DNA from 3 places in the Amycolatopsis sp. SB7-3 genome. Region 2 is predicted to be linked to each of the others. Evidence: predicted binding sites of a transcription regulator. Region 2 holds the regulator's gene; each other region holds the start of a gene.
What was found. The regulator HspR, encoded in region 2, represses chaperone genes until heat shock. The targets are predictions, from matches to a motif close to ANNTTGAGTNNNNNNNACTCAANNT.
Positions count from the first base shown of each region.

Region 1: the regulator HspR is predicted to act here: its motif matches at 864-888, upstream of lon (endopeptidase La).
Region 3: the regulator HspR is predicted to act here: its motif matches at 1,582-1,606, upstream of AB8M46_RS18380 (adenylate cyclase).

Region 1 is NZ_JBFPJQ010000001.1:2,991,562-2,997,663, forward strand. It holds gene lon (endopeptidase La) at 1-847, opposite strand, end outside; gene AB8M46_RS14770 (SAM-dependent methyltransferase) at 1,014-1,862, opposite strand; gene AB8M46_RS14775 (GNAT family N-acetyltransferase) at 1,882-2,820, opposite strand; gene AB8M46_RS14780 (bifunctional diguanylate cyclase/phosphodiesterase) at 3,101-5,716, shown strand; tRNA gene AB8M46_RS14785 (tRNA-Thr) at 5,796-5,868, shown strand; tRNA gene AB8M46_RS14790 (tRNA-Met) at 5,918-5,990, shown strand; gene rpmG (50S ribosomal protein L33) at 6,036-6,102, shown strand, end outside.
Region 2 is NZ_JBFPJQ010000001.1:2,131,475-2,137,576, forward strand. It holds gene AB8M46_RS10430 (globin domain-containing protein) at 1-640, shown strand, start outside; gene AB8M46_RS10435 (lytic polysaccharide monooxygenase) at 800-1,555, shown strand; gene AB8M46_RS10440 (DUF305 domain-containing protein) at 1,563-2,165, shown strand; gene AB8M46_RS10445 (heat shock protein transcriptional repressor HspR) at 2,281-2,709, opposite strand; gene dnaJ (molecular chaperone DnaJ) at 2,715-3,890, opposite strand; gene grpE (nucleotide exchange factor GrpE) at 3,924-4,667, opposite strand; gene dnaK (molecular chaperone DnaK) at 4,664-6,102, opposite strand, start outside.
Region 3 is NZ_JBFPJQ010000002.1:42,173-48,274, reverse strand. It holds gene AB8M46_RS18400 (hypothetical protein) at 60-350, opposite strand; gene AB8M46_RS18395 (hypothetical protein) at 391-639, shown strand; gene AB8M46_RS18390 (hypothetical protein) at 663-1,046, shown strand; gene AB8M46_RS18385 (hypothetical protein) at 1,062-1,457, opposite strand; gene AB8M46_RS18380 (adenylate cyclase) at 1,607-2,575, shown strand; gene AB8M46_RS18375 (hypothetical protein) at 2,578-3,552, shown strand; gene AB8M46_RS18370 (adenylosuccinate synthetase) at 3,549-4,742, shown strand; gene AB8M46_RS18365 (NUDIX domain-containing protein) at 4,739-5,371, shown strand; gene AB8M46_RS18360 (D-Ala-D-Ala carboxypeptidase family metallohydrolase) at 5,373-6,102, opposite strand, start outside.

The DNA of each region.
Region 1 (6,102 bases), 860 kb from region 2:
CGGAGGTGCGCTCCAGTTTGTCCACTTCGGACAGTGCGGCCTTCTTGACCGCGTCCGGCAGCTCGGCGGCTTCGACGCGGGCGCGGTAGTCGTCGTCGTTGGCCGTGCCGTCGAGCTCGCCCAGCTCCTTGCGGATCGCTTCGAGCTGACGGCGCAGCAGGAACTCCTTCTGCTGCTTCTCCATGCCCTCCTGGACGTCCTTGCGGATGGTGTCGGTGACCTCGAGCTCGGCCAGCTGCTCGCGGCTCCATTCGAGGGCCTTCTCGAGCCGCGCCGAGACGTCGAGGGCGGAGAGCAGTTCGAGTTTCTGCTCGGTCTTGAGGTACGACGAGTTGCCCGCCAGGTCGGCGACCGCGGACGGGTCCTCGACCTCCTGGACCGCGTCGATCATCTGCCAGCCGCCACGCTGCTGGAGGATCGCGAGGACGACGCTCTTGTACTCGGACGCGAGCTTCGCGGAGTTGTCGTCGGTGGTCTCGGTGGCGACCTCGGCGTGGACCCAGCGGGCGGCGCCGGGGCCGTCGGCGATGCGGCCGACGACGGCGCGGCGGGTGCCGCGCAACAGCACCGCGGTCTTGCCGCCGGGCACGCGCCCGATGCGCTCGACTGTCGCGATAGTGCCGAGTTCGGCGTATTCGCCGTGGACGCGGGGGACGATCAGCACCTCGGCCTTGGTGGCGGCGCTGGACCGGATCCCCGGGAAGGAAGCCTGGGCAGGCGTGTTGGCCTGGGCGGACTCCACCGCGGCGCGCGTCTCCGTGTCGGCGAGGTCGAGCGGGACGATCATGCCCGGCAGCACGACGTCGTCATCGAGCGGGAGGACGGGCAGGAGGCGGTTGTCGGTCATCTGTGCACTCCTCGGTTAGTTGAGTCTGCCTAGCTCAACTCTCCGATCGACCCGTTTGTTTCCTTTCCACGTTCGCCGTCAGCGATCACTCATTCATCCGACCTCTGCCTGGTCCGCGTCGCCTTTAGCCCCCTAAACGCGACGCGAACCGGCGAGAGGTCCGAGGTCAGGGGTGCACCGAGACCCCGCACCAGGCGAACGGCCGGGCGCCTTCCTCGTCCCGCCGTAGCTCCCGTACGGGTCGCCAGTCGGGCAGATGGACGAGGCCGGGCTCCAGCAGCGGCCAGTCCCCGAAGAGCGGCTCGATCTCTTCGCGGTCCCGCATCCACACCGGGTTGCTCGTCTTCCGGTACTGCTCGACCATCCAGTGCAGCCCGTCGGCGTCCTCGCCGGTCTGGCCGCCGAAGCTCATGTGCGAAAGCCCCAGCCAGCTGCCCGGCGCGAGCGCGTTCCGGTACGTCGCGACCAGCGCGGGCGGATCGTCGTGCTGTCCGGCGAAATGCAGGACGGCCATCATCATCAGGCACACCGGCTGGTCGAAATCGATCAGCCGCAGCGTCTCCGGATGCCGCAGGACGTCCTTCGGCCGCCGCATGTCCGCCTGGACGATCCCCGCCCAGTCGGTCGCCTCGTGACGTTCGAGGATCAGCTCCGCGTGCGCCACCGCCACCGGCTCGTAGTCGACGTACACGACCTTCGCCGTGTCGCCCGGCTCCAGCTCTTCCTGCACGATCTCGTGCACGTTCCCGGCTGTCGGGACACCGGAGCCCAGATCGATGAACTGCCGGATCCCCGCGTCCAGCGCCGCGCGCACGACTCGGTTCATGAACTCGCGGTTGTGCCGCGCGCCCGGTTTGACCCAGCGCCACTGCTTTTCCAACGCGCGGGCGAACTCGCGATCGACCGCCCAGTTGTGGGTCCCGCCGAGGAACCAGTCGTAGATCCTCGCCGCGGACGGCTTTTCGGTGTCGACCCCGGTCGGCGCCACCGGGGCCGCGTCATCGTCCCTCTTCACGAAAACGAGCCTATCCGGATCAAGGCACCGCGGGTCGCCGCTGCCAGTACGTCCAGAGCGGCCGATAGCCCTGCGCGTACCAGAACGGCGTCGAGCGCGGGTTGGCCAGCGCGTGGTGCAGCAGCACGGCGTCGGTGCCGCATTCGTCGAAGACCTGGTGCGCGTGCGCGGCGAGCGCCGTCCCCACCCCGCTCGACCGTGCCTGCTCGGCCACCGCCAGCGACGACAGGTAGCCGACCTTCTCGGCCGCGACCCGGCCGCGGATCCACGCCGTGTCGCCGGGGAACTGCACCCGCACCATGCCCAGCGGACGGCCGTACAGCTCGGCGATCCACAACGTCGGATTTTCGCGGCCCAACTGTTTCGACAGATCCGCCGTGATCGTTTCCTCCGCGCCCTCGCGCAAAGTGACAGAACCGAACTGCGCGTCATAACGCTGCAATTCCAGTTCGAGTGCGACGGCGGTTTCGAGATCATCCGCTTCGGCGGGCCGGATGTGCACGCCGGGAGTGGCGGGCGGTCCGGTCACGGCGAGCCGGTCGGCCGGGCGGACCGCGATCACCAGCACCGGCGCGAAGCCGCGGCGCAGCAATTCGGCCGAGCCGGGGGAGTCCCGGCTGGGCCGCACGACGGTCGCCGCCGTCTCGACATCCCCAGGTGGAGCCACGGTCTTCAGATGTTCATCCCATCGGGTGAGTAATGCGTCGAGAGCGGCTTCCGGGCGGGGGCCGGTGAGGCGCGCTTCGAGGCGATGCTCGACGAGGGCCCGCCACGGAGAGTCAACGGAATCGGGACCCGCCTCGGTCCGTACCGACAATCCGGCGGCGGCCGAGTCGCCGGCCGTCGCGGAGAGTGACACGGAGCCCTCGACAGGCTCCAGTGCAGGCATTTCGGGGAGCAGGGCGTCCACGGTGGCGAGCCGCTCGGCGTGCCCGGCGGCGATGGCGTGGCTATTCATAGGGCTATTCAAGCCCCTACTGACGGGTCCGCCGGGAACTTCACGAGATTGGCCGGAGCGTGGCGCCAGGTGACTTCCGGTAGTCGGAAGGAACGCGAATAACGCTCCCATTTCACCCCTTGGTCCACGCAGGTCAGCGCGACGCGCCCATTGTTAACCCTGGGGTGATCTCATACTGTCTCGAATGGGACTTGGGTACGCCCTCCGGGGTACTGTATTGCCCTCGTCCCCGAGGTCGCGGTAGGACAAGACCGGTTGGGCAGCCGGGAAGGAAGGTCGGATGCCGGACACGAACGGCAGGCCCGGGAGCGCCGCACAGGCGGCAGCGGGCAAGGGAGGCGCCGTTACGGAGGCTCGTACCGACGAGCGACGGTTCCGCGTCTACACCTTCGCGGTACTCACCATGGGCATCGCCGCCGCGGCCGCGGTCAGCCTCTGGCTGGACTTCGAGGCCTCGGACGATCTGCTGTGGATCGGGCCGATCCTCGCCCTCGCGTTCCTGCTCGCCGAACAGCTCGGCATCAACGTCGACGTCCGCAGCGGCATCTCGTGGACGATCTCGTTCACCGAGATCCCGCTGGTGATCGGTTTCTTCGTCGCTCCCTTCGAAGTCGTGCTCGCCGCGCATCTCGCGGCGGGGATCGGGACCTTGCTGGCCCGCAAGGTCGCGGGCCGCGTGCTCTACAACGCCGGCGCCTTCCTGCTGGAGATCACCGGCGCGTTCGCCGTGGCAGGACTGGTGAAACAGGCCTCCGGCGCCCACGACATGACCTGGATCGCCGCGCTGGCCGGGACTTTGACCGCGCCGCTGGTCAGCACGCTGCTCGCGCTCGCCGCCGTCCGCGTGCTGCGCCGCCGCATGCGCGTCAGCACCGCGATCCGGCTGACCGGCCGCATCCTCGTCGTCGGCTTCGTCAACGCTTCGGTCGGTCTTTCCGGTTATTTGGTCATTTCCGGGACGCCGAAGGCCTGGCCGCTCGTGCTCGCCGTCTTCCTCGGCCTCACCGCGTTGTACTGGGCGTACTCGGATCTGCTGCGCGAGCAACGCGACATGGAAGCGCTGTCCGACGTCAGCCTGATGGTCGCGCGCTCCGGTCAGCAGGCCGCCGCACGGCCCGCCGGGCGCGCGGACGAACTCGTCGGCGGCGTCGACGTCCGCGAGTGGGCGACCATCGCCGAACGCATCAAGGACCAGCTCGCCGCAGGCCGCGTCGTGCTGAGGCTTCGACTGGAGCCGAAGGACACCATGCGGATGGTCGTCGCGGGTGACGAACTGCCGCCCGTCGACCCGGCCGCCGACGACCCGCTGCTGCGCCTGCCCGGCGCGCACGTCCGCCACTTCCGGATCACCGAAGCCAATCCCGACGTCCGCTCCGCGCTGCTCGACCGCGGCGCGCAGGAGGCGCTGGTCGTCCCGCTGCGCAGCGCGAACCAGCTCCTCGGCGTCGTCGAAGCGCACGACAGGCTGAGCCGCTGGCGTGGGTTCGGCAAGTACGACGTCCAGCTGCTCGGCACGATGGCCAGCCACCTCGCGACGTCGCTGGACAACCGGCGCCTGCTCGCGACCCTGCGCCACGACGCCTACCACGACCCGCTGACCGGTCTGCTCAACCGGCCGGGCTTCCGCCAGGTCGCCAAGGAACCGTTGCGGGAACAGGTCGACGCGGTCGTGCTCCGGGTCGACCTGGACGTCTTCTCCACCGTCAGCGACGCACTCGGCTACGTGTGGGCCGACCGGATGGTCATCGCCGCGGGCCGCCGGATCCGCGACGCGCTCGGCCCCGACGTCCCGCTCGCCAGGCTCGAAGGCGCGTCGTTCGCGGCACTCCTCGTCGGCTGCGCCCCGGAACGCGCCCAGGCCGCCGCGGAACTGCTCCGCGCGGAACTCGTCGCCCCGTACCCGGTCGACCGGCTCTCCGTCGAAGCCAACGCGATGATCGGCTACGCCACCTCTTCGGCGGAAGACGACGAGCAGGTCGACGTCGACGGGCTCCTGCAGCGCGCCGACGTCGCCGTCCGCGCCACCAAGGGCGGCGAAGAGGTCCGCGGCTACATGGCCAGCATGGGCCAGATCTTCATGCGCCGGTTCCAGATGGTCACGCAGTTCCGGCAGTCGCTCGAAGAAGGCCAGCTGAGCGTCCACTACCAGCCGAAGATCACCTTGCCGAACCGGCAGATCCAGGGCGTCGAGGCGCTCGTGCGCTGGGTGCACCCGGAGTTCGGCAGGCTCGGCCCGGACGAGTTCGTCCCGGCGATCGAAGCCGCCGGCCTCATCGGCGTCCTGACGTCGTTCGTGCTCGAAGAGTCGTTGAAGCGCGTGCGCAAGTGGCTCGACGAGGGCCTGCGCATCTCCGCCGCGGTGAACCTGTCCGTGCGGAACCTGGCCGACGAGGACTTCCCGACGAAGGTCGCGCGCGAACTCGACCGCTTCGGTATCCCGCCCGAGCTGCTCACCTTCGAGCTGACCGAGTCCGGTGTGATGTCCGACCCGCAGAAGGCGCTGCCGATCCTGCGGGAGCTGCACTCACTGGGCATCGTGCTCGCCGTCGACGACTTCGGCACCGGCTACTCGTCGCTGGCGTACCTGCGGCAGCTCCCGGTCGACCAGGTCAAGATCGACAAGAGCTTCGTCCTCGGCATGGGCACCGACCTCGGCGACCTCGCGGTCGTGCGCTCCATCGTCGAGCTGGGCCACTCGCTCGGCCTCACGGTCGTGGCGGAGGGCGTCGAGGAGGACGTCGCGCGGGATCAGCTCGAAGCGATGGGCTGTGACGTCGCTCAGGGCTACCTCATCTCGCGGCCGCTGCCGGAGGACCGCCTCGAGGCGTGGCTGCAGGCCCGCACGGCGCGTTCGCCCGGACGCCACTCCGAGACCGTCCTCACCCTGCTGACCTGAGGTTTCGCGGTAACGGACCCCCCTGTTCCACCCCCTCGCGGGGACTTGCTAATCTTTCCAAGTCCTCGCGAGAGGCAAGGCCCCTTTAGCTCAGTCGGCAGAGCGTTTCCATGGTAAGGAAAAGGTCTACGGTTCGATTCCGTAAAGGGGCTCAGAACTTCAGCCGCGTCACGCAAGCGTGTCGCGGCCAGGTTCATGTAAGGCGGTGTAGCTCAGCTGGCAGAGCAAGCGGCTCATAATCGCTGTGTCGCCGGTTCAAGTCCGGCCACCGCTACGCGGTAATCCTGGGTATCCCAGGCCTAGTAGAGAAGGAAATGCTGTGGCTGCCACTGACGTGCGACCGAAGATCACGCTCGCGTGTGAGGAGTGCAAGCACCGCAACTACA
Region 2 (6,102 bases):
CGTCAAGGTGCGCACCGATCAGCCGCTGCCGTACCGGGCCGGCGGCTATGTGAGCGTCGAGGTCCCGCAACGGCCGCGGATGTGGCGGTACTTCTCGCCGGCCACCGCGCCGCACGACGACGGGACGATGGAGTTCCACGTGCACGCCGTGCGCGGCGGCTGGGTCTCGCGCGCGATCGTCCACCACACCCGGTTCGGCGACGTCTGGCGCCTCGGCCCGTCGCTCGGCGCGCTTTCGGTGAGTCACACGGAAAGCCGTCCGCTGCTGATGATCGGCGGCGGTACCGGCGTCGCGCCGCTGCTCGCCCTGCTCGACGACATGTCGCGCTGGAAGAACAACCCGCCGGTGCACCTGTTCTTCGGCGGGCGCCGTCCGGAAGACCTCTACGCCCTCGACGAACTCCGCGGGCTCACCGTCACCTGCCCTTGGCTGACGGTGACACCGGTGACCGAGGAAGGCGCCGTCACCGGCGGTGACCGCGGCACGCTGGCCACGGCGGTCACGCAGCGCGGGGCCTGGAAGGAGCGTGACGTGTACGTCGCCGGGTCGCCGTCGATGATCCGGGCGACCATCGCGAAGCTGCTCGCCGCGGGCACGGACCTGGGCCGGATCAAGTACGACCCCTTCACCCTGGACTGAGGTGATACTTCGTTCGTATTAGGCCGATCGGCTGTTCCACCTGGGCCCGACGCAGCAGTAGGTCAGTGAATCATTGACCACGGTCACCGGCGGATTTATGGTCTAGACCACATTGCTCCCCCTCACGGGAACACCGTCGTTCCATCCCCAGGAGCCGGCATGACCGTCAAACGCAAGCTCGTGGCAGCCGCCGCCGGTGCGATCCTCGCCCCGATCGCCATCGTGGCCATCCCGCAGGTGGCCAGCGCCCACGGCTATGTGCTGTCCCCGCCCAGCCGCCAGGCGAACTGCGCCCAAGGCAAGGTTTCCGGCTGCGGCGCCATCGTCTACGAACCGCAGAGCGTCGAAGGCCCCAAGGGGCTCCGCAGCTGCAACGGCGGCCTTCCCGGATTCGCCGAACTCAACGACGAGTCGAAGCCGTGGCCCGCCGCGTCGGTCGGCAACAGCGTGACCTTCAACTGGAAGTTCACCGCCTACCACCGGACCACGAACTACGAGTACTACATCGGCGGCACCAAGATCGCCGACATCAGCGGGAACAACTCCGCGCCGAAGGACCCGACGTCGCACACGGTGAGCCTGGCCGGCTTCAGCGGCCGCCAGAAGGTGCTCGCCATCTGGAACATCGCGGACACGCCGATGGCCTTCTACAGCTGCATCGACCTGCAGATCGGCGGTGGCACCCCGCCCACCAGCACCAGCAACCCGCCGACCACCAGCAACCCGCCCACGACGTCGAACCCGCCGACCAGCACCAGCAACCCGCCCACCGGCGGCACCTGGGCGGCCGGAACGTCCTACGCGGTCGGCAACACGGTGACCTACGGCGGCGCGACCTACCGCTGCCAGCTGGCGCATACCGCGATCCAAGGCTGGGAACCGCCGAACACCCCCGCCTTGTGGACCCGGCAGTAAGGGGGACGTGCCAGTGAAGCTGGCCCTCGTTCTCGTCGCCGGTCTCGTGGCCCTCGCGGGCTGCGGGGCCGGCGATGGCTCACCAACCAACGCCGGCGCCCCGATCTCCCCGGTTCCCCAGTCGGCCGGGGCGGCCGCGGAGTACAACGACGCCGACGTGATGTTCCTGCAGATGATGATCGCCCACAACAACCAGGGCGTGGAGATCGTCAAGCTGGTCAAGGCCAAGCAGGGGCAGAAGCAGGAGCTCAAGGATCTCGCGGCCGCGATCGAGGCGACGCAGCAGACCGAGAGCACCGACATGCGGAACTGGCTGAAGGCCTGGGGCAAACCCGAGACGGGTTCCATGGACCCGAAGGCGCACCATCATCACGGTGGCGACGGGCTCACCGACAAGGGCCTGCTCGACGCACTGTCCAAAAAGGATGGTCCGGAGTTCACCCTCGACTTCGCCGACATCTTCGTGGCGCACCAGCACAACGGGGTCGCGCTGGCGAGGACCGAGCTGAAGGACGGGAAGAACCCCGAGTCGAAGGCGCTGGCCCAGCGGATCCAGGACTCGCGCACCGGCGAGGTCCAGCAGATCCGGACCCTGGTCCCCGGCCAATGACGCATTTAGTCCTCTGAATGCGTGAAGTACGTGAAGGCCCCCTTCACTGCGTCTAGCGCGGTGAAGGGGGCCTTCACGTACTCACGAGGGCTGGGGACCCGCGGCATTTAGAGGACTAATTGCGTTTTTTGGGCTTCCAGACCACGAGGGCCGTCTGCTGCCGCAGGGGAACGAGATCCTTGCGGTAGGAGGCGTGCACGGCCGCGGCCGTCTGTTCGGCGGTGAGGTACGCCGCCGTGAGCTCCTCGGTCAGTTCGGCGATACGCGAGCGGAGCGCGTCGACCTGGTTCTCCAGCTCGATGATCCGCTTGATGCCCGCGAGATTGACACCGTCCTCTTGGGACAGTCGCTGCACTTCGCGCAGCAACGCGATGTCCCGCATCGAGTAACGCCGTCCACCGCCGGAGGTCCGGCCCGGCGACACGAGACCCTGGCGGTCGTAGGACCGCAGGGTCTGCGCGTGCAGGCCGGAAAGCTGTGCCGCCACCGAAATGACGAACACCGGGGTGTCCTCGTCCGCACCGTGCGGCAGCCCGCCGAACATCTTGCTCACCTGCCTTCGAGAAGTTCGGTGATCTCCGGTCGCGGGTCGTGGTCGGCCATGGCTTCCGCGTACGCCTCCAGCGCTTCACGGGCCTTGTCGTCCAATTTGGCCGGGATGGCCGCCTGCAGGGTGACCAGCAGATCGCCCTGCGAGCCGTCACGCTTCGCGATTCCCTTGCCGCGCACACGAAGCACGCGACCGCTCGCCGTACCCTGCGGCACCTTCAGCGAGACCTTGCCCTCGAGCGTCGGCACGGTGATCGTGCCGCCGAGGGCCAGCTCCGTGAAGGACACCGGCACGGTGATCGTCAGGTCGAGGTCCTTGCGCCCGAACAACGTGTGCGGAGCGACGTGCACGCGGACGTACAGGTCGCCCGGCTGCGCGCCGCCGCGGCCCGGTTCGCCCTGGCCCGCCAGCCGGATCCGCTGGTCGTCGGCGACGCCCGGCGGGATCCGCACGGTCAGCGTGCGAGTGCGGGTGCTGATGCCCTCGCCCGCGCATTCCGGGCACGGGTCGTCGATGATCTGACCGCGGCCGCGGCAGTCGCGGCACGGCTCGGAGAACGCGAACGCGCCCTGGCTGCGGCTGACCAGCCCGCTGCCCTGACAGGTCGCGCACGTCCTCGGGGAGGTCCCCGGTTTCGCGCCGTTGCCACCGCAGGTGGAACAGGTCGCCGGGCTCGACAGCCGCAGCGGCAGGGTCGCGCCCTTGACCGCCTCGGTGAAGTCGATCCGGACGTCGGTCTCGACGTCCGATCCGCGTTGCGGCCGGTTCGCCGTGGCACCGGCCGCGGCGCCGCGGCGGCCGAACAGCCCGCCGAGGATGTCGCCGAGACCGCCGAAGCCGCCCTGCTGCTGACCCGCCTGGCCGAAGATGTCGCCGACGTCGAAACCGCCGCCGCCGGCACCGCCACCCGGGAAGCCGAAGCCACCGGGACCGCCGGAGCCGAAGAGGCGGCGAGCCTCGTCGTACTCCTTGCGCTTGGCCGTGTCGGACAGCACGCCGTACGCCTCGGAGACCGCCTTGAACTTCTTCTCCGCCTCCGCGTTGCCCGCGTTGGCGTCGGGGTGGTTCTCCTTGGCCAGCTTGCGATAGGCCTTCTTGATCTCGTCCGCGGTGGCGTCGGAGGAGACGCCCAGTTCACGGTAGAAGTCCTTACCGATCCATTCCCGTGCACTCACCGAACGTCTCCTCCTTTCACGCCGTATCGCCGATCAGCGGTTGTTCTCATCGAAAAGTTCGCCCTCGAGCGGCAGCTCGCCGCCCACCGGCGGGTCCACCGGGGCGCCACCCGGCTCGTGGTCGGTGACCCCGACCATCGCCGGACGCAGCACGCGCTCGCCGAAGCGGTAACCGCGGCGCATGACCATGGTGACCGTCGGCCCGGTGACGTCCGGGGACGTGCTGTGCTGCACGGCCTCGTGCACGCTCGGGTCGAAGGGCTCGCCTTCGGTGCCGAACGCTTCGAGGCCCGACCGCTGCAGGCTGCCGACCAGCTTCTCGCCGACCGCCTTGAAGGCACCGGTCAGATCGCCGTGCTGCTCCGCGCGCTCGAGATCGTCGAGCAGCGGAAGCAGGTCTCCGACGACCGACGCCTTCGCGCCGACGACGACCTGCTCGCGGTCGCGGTCCACGCGCTTGCGGTAGTTCGCGTACTCGGCCTGGAGACGCTGAAGGTCGGCGGTGCGTTCCGCCAGCTCCTTCTCCAGTCCCGTGGCCACCGACACCGAGTCGTCCACAATGGACTCCCCGAGGCCGGGGCCCGCGTGGGTCGCGGGCTCCGGCTCGGTCGATGCGGTGTCTTCACTCGGAGCGGCGTGCTTCGGGCCGTCCTGGGGTTCGGCGGCCGGGGCAGCCGGGCGGACCTCACCGGTCAGCGGGTCGATCCGCCTACGGTCCCGCACGACCACCGGTTCCTCCGGGCCCCGGCCCTCGGTTTCGTCGTAGCGTCCCGTCACTTCTTGTCCTTCTCGTCCTCTTCGACGATCTCGGCGTCGACGACGTCGTCCGCCTTGGCCTGCGAACCGGTACCCGCGCCCGCCGCACCGGCGGCGCCTTCACCGGCGGCACCCTCGGCACCCGGGGTGGCGTTGGCGTAGAGCGCGGTGCCCAACTCCTGCGAAGCGGTGTTCAGCTTCTCGATGGACTCGCGGATCTTCGCCGAGTCGGTGCCCTTGAGCGCCTCGTTGGCCTCGTCGATCGCGGACTTCACCTTGCCCTTGAGCTCGTCGGGCAGCTTGTCCTCGTTGTCCTTGACGAACTTCTCGGTCTGGTAGACCAGCGTCTCCGCCTGGTTGCGGGTCTCCGCCTCCTCGCGGCGCTGCTTGTCCTCCTCGGCGTGCGCCTCGGCGTCCTTGACCATGCGCTCGATGTCGTCCTTCGGCAGCGCGGAGCCACCGGTGATCGTCATCGACTGCTCCTTGTTCGTGCCGAGGTCCTTCGCGAGGACGTGCACGATGCCGTTGGCGTCGATGTCGAAGGTGACCTCGATCTGCGGCACGCCACGCGGGGCGGGCGGGAGACCGGTCAGCTCGAACATGCCGAGCTTCTTGTTGTGCGCCGCGATCTCGCGCTCACCCTGGAACACCTGGATCTGCACCGACGGCTGGTTGTCGTCCGCGGTGGAGAAGATCTCCGAACGCTTGGTCGGGATCGTGGTGTTGCGCTCGATGAGCTTGGTGAACACGCCGCCCTTGGTCTCGATGCCCAGCGAAAGCGGGGTCACGTCGAGCAGCAGGACGTCCTTGACCTCACCCTTGAGCACACCGGCCTGCAGCGCCGCGCCGACCGCGACGACCTCGTCCGGGTTCACGCCCTTGTTCGGCTCGCGGCCGCCGGTCAGCTCCTTGACCAGCTCGGACACGGCGGGCATGCGGGTGGAACCACCCACGAGCACGACGTGGTCGATGTCGCCGACGGCGACACCCGCGTCACGGATGACGTTGTTGAACGGCTTGCGGGTGCGCTCGAGCAGGTCCGAGGTGATCTTCTGGAACTCGGCGCGGGAGAGCTGCTCGTCGAGGAACAGCGGGTTCTTGTCCGCGTCCACCGTGATGTACGGCAGGTTGATGCTGGCCGAGTTGGAGCTGGACAGCTCGATCTTCGCCTTCTCGGCGGCCTCACGGATGCGCTGGAGCGCCATCTTGTCCTTGGTGAGGTCGATGCCGTTGGACGACTTGAACTTGTCGACCAGCCAGGTGACGATCCGCTCGTCCCAGTCGTCACCACCGAGGTGGTTGTCACCGGAGGTCGCGCGGACCTCGACGACACCCTCGCCGATCTCCAGCAGCGAGACGTCGAACGTACCGCCACCGAGGTCGAAGACCAGGATGGTCTGTTCCTTCTCGCCCTTGTCGAGGCCGTACGCCAGCGCCGCCGCGGTGGGCTCGTTGA
Region 3 (6,102 bases), on a different contig from region 2:
CCGGTCCTCGCGTATCGCGGCGACGGGGCCGCGATAGCCTCCCGCGAACCGAACGTGGCTCAATGCCACGACATCGGGCCCGGCCGGGTCAGAATGGGCCGGCCACGACCGGCCGACGAAAGGATCGCCTTGCCCGTCTCGACGACCACGGGAACGTGGCGGCGCCTGTTCGCGGTCTGCGCCGTCGCCGGAACGCTCGCCGCCTGTTCGGGCGAATCCCCGCCACCGCCTGTCACTTCGACGCCGGTCTCATCGCCCGCGATCCCCACGAGCGCGTCCAGCGTTTCGGTGCCGCCGATCCCGTCCCCAACCGCGCCGAGTCCGTCCGCCGCCCCGACTCCCGCCCCCAAACCGAAACCCGCTGAACCGGTACAGGGTTCCTGCGGGACGGTGACCGCGGCGAGCGGGCTGACCTTGCAGGTGCTCAACGGACCCGGCGTCTCCTGTGCGGAGGCGACCGGGATCGTCGACGCGTTCCACAAGAGGATCGCCGGCCGTCAGTCCGCGGGCTCGGACGAGCCGGTCAGCGAGACCGTGGACGGCTGGCTGTGCGTCTCCGGCGCTCCCGCCGCCCAGGGCGGCACGAGTTGCAGCAAGGGCGAGCAGAACGTGTTCGCCGCCGTCGTCCCCGTCGAATGAACCATCCCCGAGAAGAAGGGCCCATGAAGAGCCTCGCCGTGCTTCCCGCCGCGTTCGCCGTCGTCCTGCTGAGCGGTTGCGGCGCCGATCCCGCGCCCGCGGCCGCGCCGCCCCCGTCCTCCCCCGCACCCGCCGCCGACCAGGCCCTCGCCGGATCGCCGTGCGGAGAAGTCGCCGGATACCAAGGCGCGAAGAACAAGGTCGTCGTCCGGGGGAAGACCGACTGTGCCGAAGCGACGCAGGTGCTCAAGGACTACTTCGCCAAGCTGACACCCGCCGAAGCGACGTCACCGCAGGGGCCGGGCCCGGTCGTGGTCGGGGCCTGGACCTGCGGCAGCGGTCCGAACGATCCGGTGACGAGCTGTTCGACCGAGGACGAACGGCAGATCGAGGCCACCCGGAGCTGAGCACGGACGGCGGCGTCACTTCCCGCGACGCCGCCAGGTCCGGGTCTTCCGGTACAGGACACCGAGTCCGATCAGCATGCCCAGCAGGACCAGGCCGCACAACGCGACCATCACCAGGCTCAAGACCCGATTCGACCTTGACGGGTAAGCGAATCCGTCACCGGCGAAGATCCTGTCGCCTTCCGCGACCCTCTCGCCGTTGATCCTCCCCTGTCCGGTGCGCCCGTCGTCGAACCGCCACCCGGCCTCGCAGTAGGGAAACCGGCCGCTCATCGGCGGCCCGTCCTCGACACATCCGGAGACGGCGGTGACCGTGACGTCCTCTCCGGTGTTCAGTTCACGCACGCGGTCACCGAGGGCTCCCCCGGCCACCCACAACAGGAAAACGAGCGGGATCCCGCCCAGCAGCATCTGCAAGAGAAACCTGGAAGTCCCCGGTTCACCTGACAAGGAAGTCCCTTCTTCTCGGCCGTTCCAGGCTATTCACCGAAGCGACGGAGCTGCACGGGATTTGTACCCACCCCTTGCCAGCCGGAGTAAGAGTCGTCTAGACTCAAACTATGCTCACCAGGGAAGACGCCATGAAGGCGGTCGAGGACGCGGCCGGCCCGGCCGCGCTGTTCGCCCGCCATCGCTACCGCGAACTGGCGGCCGTGCTCCACCCCGACCGCAACCCCGGCGACGCGCGGGCCCACCGCGCGGCCGCCACGCTCAACCGCCTCCACGACGAGTGGAAGCGGACCCGGCGGCAGACGGTCACCACGGCGACGTCGGCCTACACCCTCGTCGCGCCGCACGCGGTGGGCAGTGTCGCCACGACCTACCGGACCACCGGCCCGCATCTGGTCAAACTCGTCCGCGATCCGGCGCTCAACCCGTTGATCCACGCCGAATGGGACGCGTTGCGCGCGCTGGACGGCTTCACCGAACGGCATCGATGGCTCCGCCCCTACTACCCGCGGCTGCTCGACACGTCGGGGCCGGTCGCGAGGGGCGATCGCGCGTTCAGCGTTCTCGATCCGCTCGTCGACGGCTTCCTCACCCTCGCCGACATCGGGAAGGCCTTCCCCGGCGGGCTCGACGGCCGCGACTACGCCTGGATGCACCGTCGTCTCCTGCGCGCCGTGGCCGGCGCGCACCGGGCGGGTGTGGTCCACGGCCATCTCACCGCGGACAACGTGCTCGTCCATCCCGGACAGCACGGCATCGTCGTGGCCGGCTGGTCGTTCGCCGTCGAAGACGGTGCGCTCCCGCTGGCGGCGGACAAATCCGTCCGCTATCCACCGGAAGTCCACAAAGGACAGCCGATGACCTCGGCCACCGACGTCCACATGCTCCACCGCATGATGCTGGACCTGCTGGCACCGGGCGAAACCCGCCAGCGCGAATTCGCCAAGTGGTGTCTCCAGGAGATCCCGGCACAACGACCCGAGGCCGCCGATCTGCTCGACGAGTACGACGAACTGCTCGCCGACCTGTACGGCCCTCGCACCTTCCGACCGTTCATCATCCCCGAGACAGGAGCCTGACCATGGGACACGGACACTGGGACGACAACGCCTACGCCGCCGCGAAGACCTTCCGCGCGGCCAAGGGTGAGGACGATTTCGGCTACACCGCCGATCTTCGTTCCAAGCCCGCCAAGGAATGGAAGGTCGCGGCCGCGCTGGACCCGCTGAACGCCGTGCGGGAATGCCGGGATTCGGCCGACCACAGCGATTCGACGCCGATCGCGGTGCTGTTCGACGTCACCGGTTCGATGCGCCGGGTGCCGCGGATCATGCAGGGCAAGCTCGGAAAGCTGCACGGCCTGCTGAAGCGCCGGGGTTATCTGGCCGACCCGCAGGTGCTGTTCGGCGCGATCGGCGACGCCGACAGCGACCGGGTTCCGTTGCAGGTCGGGCAGTTCGAATCGGACAACCGGATGGACGAGCAGCTGCGCACGATGTTCCTCGAAGGCGGTGGCGGCGGGCAGAAGAGCGAGTCCTACGAACTGGCCGCGTACTTCATGGCGCGGCACGTGGTGACCGACGCGTGGCAGAACCGCGGCCGCAAGGGCTATCTGTTCATCATCGGCGACGAGCTGAACAAGCCCGCGCTGGAGGCCCGCCACATCCGCCGGGTGATCGGGGACGACGTGCGGGAGGACATCGACCCGGCTTCGGTGTACCGGGAGCTGGCGCGCAAGTGGCACGTGTACTTCGTGCTGCCGAACCAGTCCTCGTACTACAACGACCCACAGATCGGTGAGCACTGGAGCGATCTGCTCGGCCAGAACTTCCTGAAGCTGGACGACCCGGGCGCGGTGTGCGAGCTGATCGCCGCCACCATCGGGCTGGAAGAGCGGGTGGTCGACGTCGACCGGGCGCTCGCCGACCTCGCGGACGTCGGCTCGGTCGCCGAAAGCAAGGCGGTCGGCAAGGCGCTGGCGAAGCTCGGCACCAAATCGGTCGTCACGTCGGCGGTGCCCGAGACCGGCGGGCCGAGCGACGTGGTGCTGCGATGAGACTCCTTGATGGTCACGTGGTGGTGGTCGGGCTCGGCTTCGGCGACGAAGGCAAGGGCGCGGTGGTCGACGCGCTCTGCGCCGCCCGGCCCACCACCGCGGTGGTCCGCTTCAACGGCGGCGCGCAGGCCGCGCACAACGTCGTCGTGGACGGGCGGCACCACACCTTCAGCCAGTTCGGGGCGGGCACGTTCGCCGGCGTGCCCACCCATCTGTCGCGGTTCGTGCTCGTCGAGCCGTTCGCGCTCGCCGCGGAAGCGCGGCGGCTCGAAGCGGCCGGCGTCCGGAATCCGCTGTCACTGCTGAGTGTGGACGGCCGGGCGCTGCTCACGACGCCGTTCCACATCCACGCCAACCGGGCCAGGGAGGAGGCCCGTGGCGTGAACCGGCACGGTTCGTGTGGCAAGGGCATCGGCGAGACCGTCTGGTACTCGCTGTTGCCCGGGGCCGCGCCGGGGGAGGTGGTGGAGAGCCAGGAGGTGATCGGGACGCCGGGGGAAGCGCCCACGGTCGCCGACTGCGCCCGGCCGTCGGTGCTGCGGCGCAAACTGGACGCGCTCGCGCGGTTCTACGCGCCGCTCGCCACGCCGCCGTACAGCGTCGACGAACTGGTGGCGCTGTACCGCGATTTCGCGGGCGCGGTGCGGATCACCGACGGGGACGAAACGGGGCGGCTGGCGGATTCCGGGCGGCTGGTGTTCGAGGGAGCGCAGGGGGCTCTTCTCGACCAGTACCACGGGTTCCATCCGCATACGACCTGGTCGACGACCACGCCGCACAACGCCCGCACCCTGTTGGGCGGGCGCCCGCACACCGTCGTGGGGGTGACGCGGACGTACCTCACCCGGCACGGCGCGGGACCGCTGCCGACCGAATCCGCCGCCGTCCTCGCCCGGTTCCCGGAGCGGCACAACGAAACCGGCGAATTCCAGGGCGCGTGGCGGGCGGGACATCTCGACGCGGCCTTGCTGGACTACGCGATCGCGGCTTGCGAGGGCGTGGACGCGCTCGCGGTGACCCATCTCGACGCGACCGGGCTGAAGGTCGTGCCCCGTGACGGCTCCCCCGCCGTCGACCTGCCGGATCCGCTGGCGTGGTTCGGCGCGCGGCTGCCGGTGGCCGTCATGGGGTACGGCCCGGACAGGGCCGGTTACCGGGTCGCGGAGGCACGGTCGACAATCAACGCGTGATCGATTCGACGCCGGTGTCCGTTGACGTGCTCGTGGTGCGGTTCGCCCCGGGCACCAGGAACGTCCTGTTGGGAATCGCGCCGCGGGCGGCCGAGCCGTTCGAGGGGGAACTCGCCCTGCCCGGGGTGCTGCTGGGGCTCGGGGAACGGCTGCGGGAGGCGGCGAGCCGGGCGGTGGTCGGCAAACTCGGCCTCCCGCCCGACGCGGTCTCGGCGACGGGACAGCTCGCCACCTTCGACGAGCCGAACCGTGACCCGCGAGGTCCCACGCTCTCCATCGCCTTGTGGGCCACCGTGAATCCCGCGCTCGACGACCCGGGGAACGTCGTCTGGGTGCCGTTGGACGAGGTCCCGCCGCTGGCCTTCGACCACGACCGGATCGTCGCCGACTGCCGTCCGATGCTGGCCGAACGGCTGTGGCGGGACGTCGCCTTCACCGCCGGGCTGCTGGGACCGATCTTCACCACGGCACAGGCGCTGGACGTCACCGAAGCGCTGACCGGGGACCGCCCGTATCCGGCCAATCTCGGCCGGACGATGGAGCGGGTCCCCGGTCTGCGGCGTACCACCGAACACGCGGCCGCCCTCCCCAAGGGAGGACGGCCGCCGTCGCTGTGGCGCTGGGAGTGACTCAGATCCCGCAGGAGGACGCCGACCAGAAGCGCGTCGACCGGTGTGCCACGTGGGTGTGATCGTTGTGGCCGGGGTAGCCCGGCCCGAGGATCTCGGCGAACCCGTGGTTACGGGCCTGCTTCGCCAATCCGCAGAAGCCTTGCGAGCCGGCGCCGAGGTCGACGGCGTCACCGTAGAGATGACGGCTGTTGGTCGCGCCGCCGACCGCGTTGTTGCAGGCGACGCTGCGGAAACCGCCGTTGACGTCGATCGGCCGGTCGCCCATGGCGTGCCGCATCGCCTGCAGCTTCCACATCGAGACCAGCGCGTTGGCCTTCGCCGTCGCCGGTGGGACGTTGCCGCCCGACCAGTCGGAGTTGCACCGGTTCAGTTCCGCGTAGGTGAAGTTGATCGGCGTGCAGTCGTCGTCCTGCAACGCGTAGAGCTTCGAGAACGTGGCCGAACCGGCGATGCCGTCCGCGGCCAGCCCGTATGCCTGCTGGAAGCGGGTGACCGCGGCCTTGGTCCCCGCGCCGAACTGGCCGTCGAGGGCGAGCACGCCGCCGTAGCCGGGGTACCCGGCCACACGGATCTGCAGCTGCCGGACGTCCTCACCGGACGCGCCTTCCGACAACGTGCGTCCCCAGGAGTAGCACGCGTCGGCGACGGACATTTCGCCCGCTGTCACCGGGCCTGGATCGGCGGCGGCCGGGGTGGCCACCGCGGTACCGAGCCCGGCCACCAGGGCG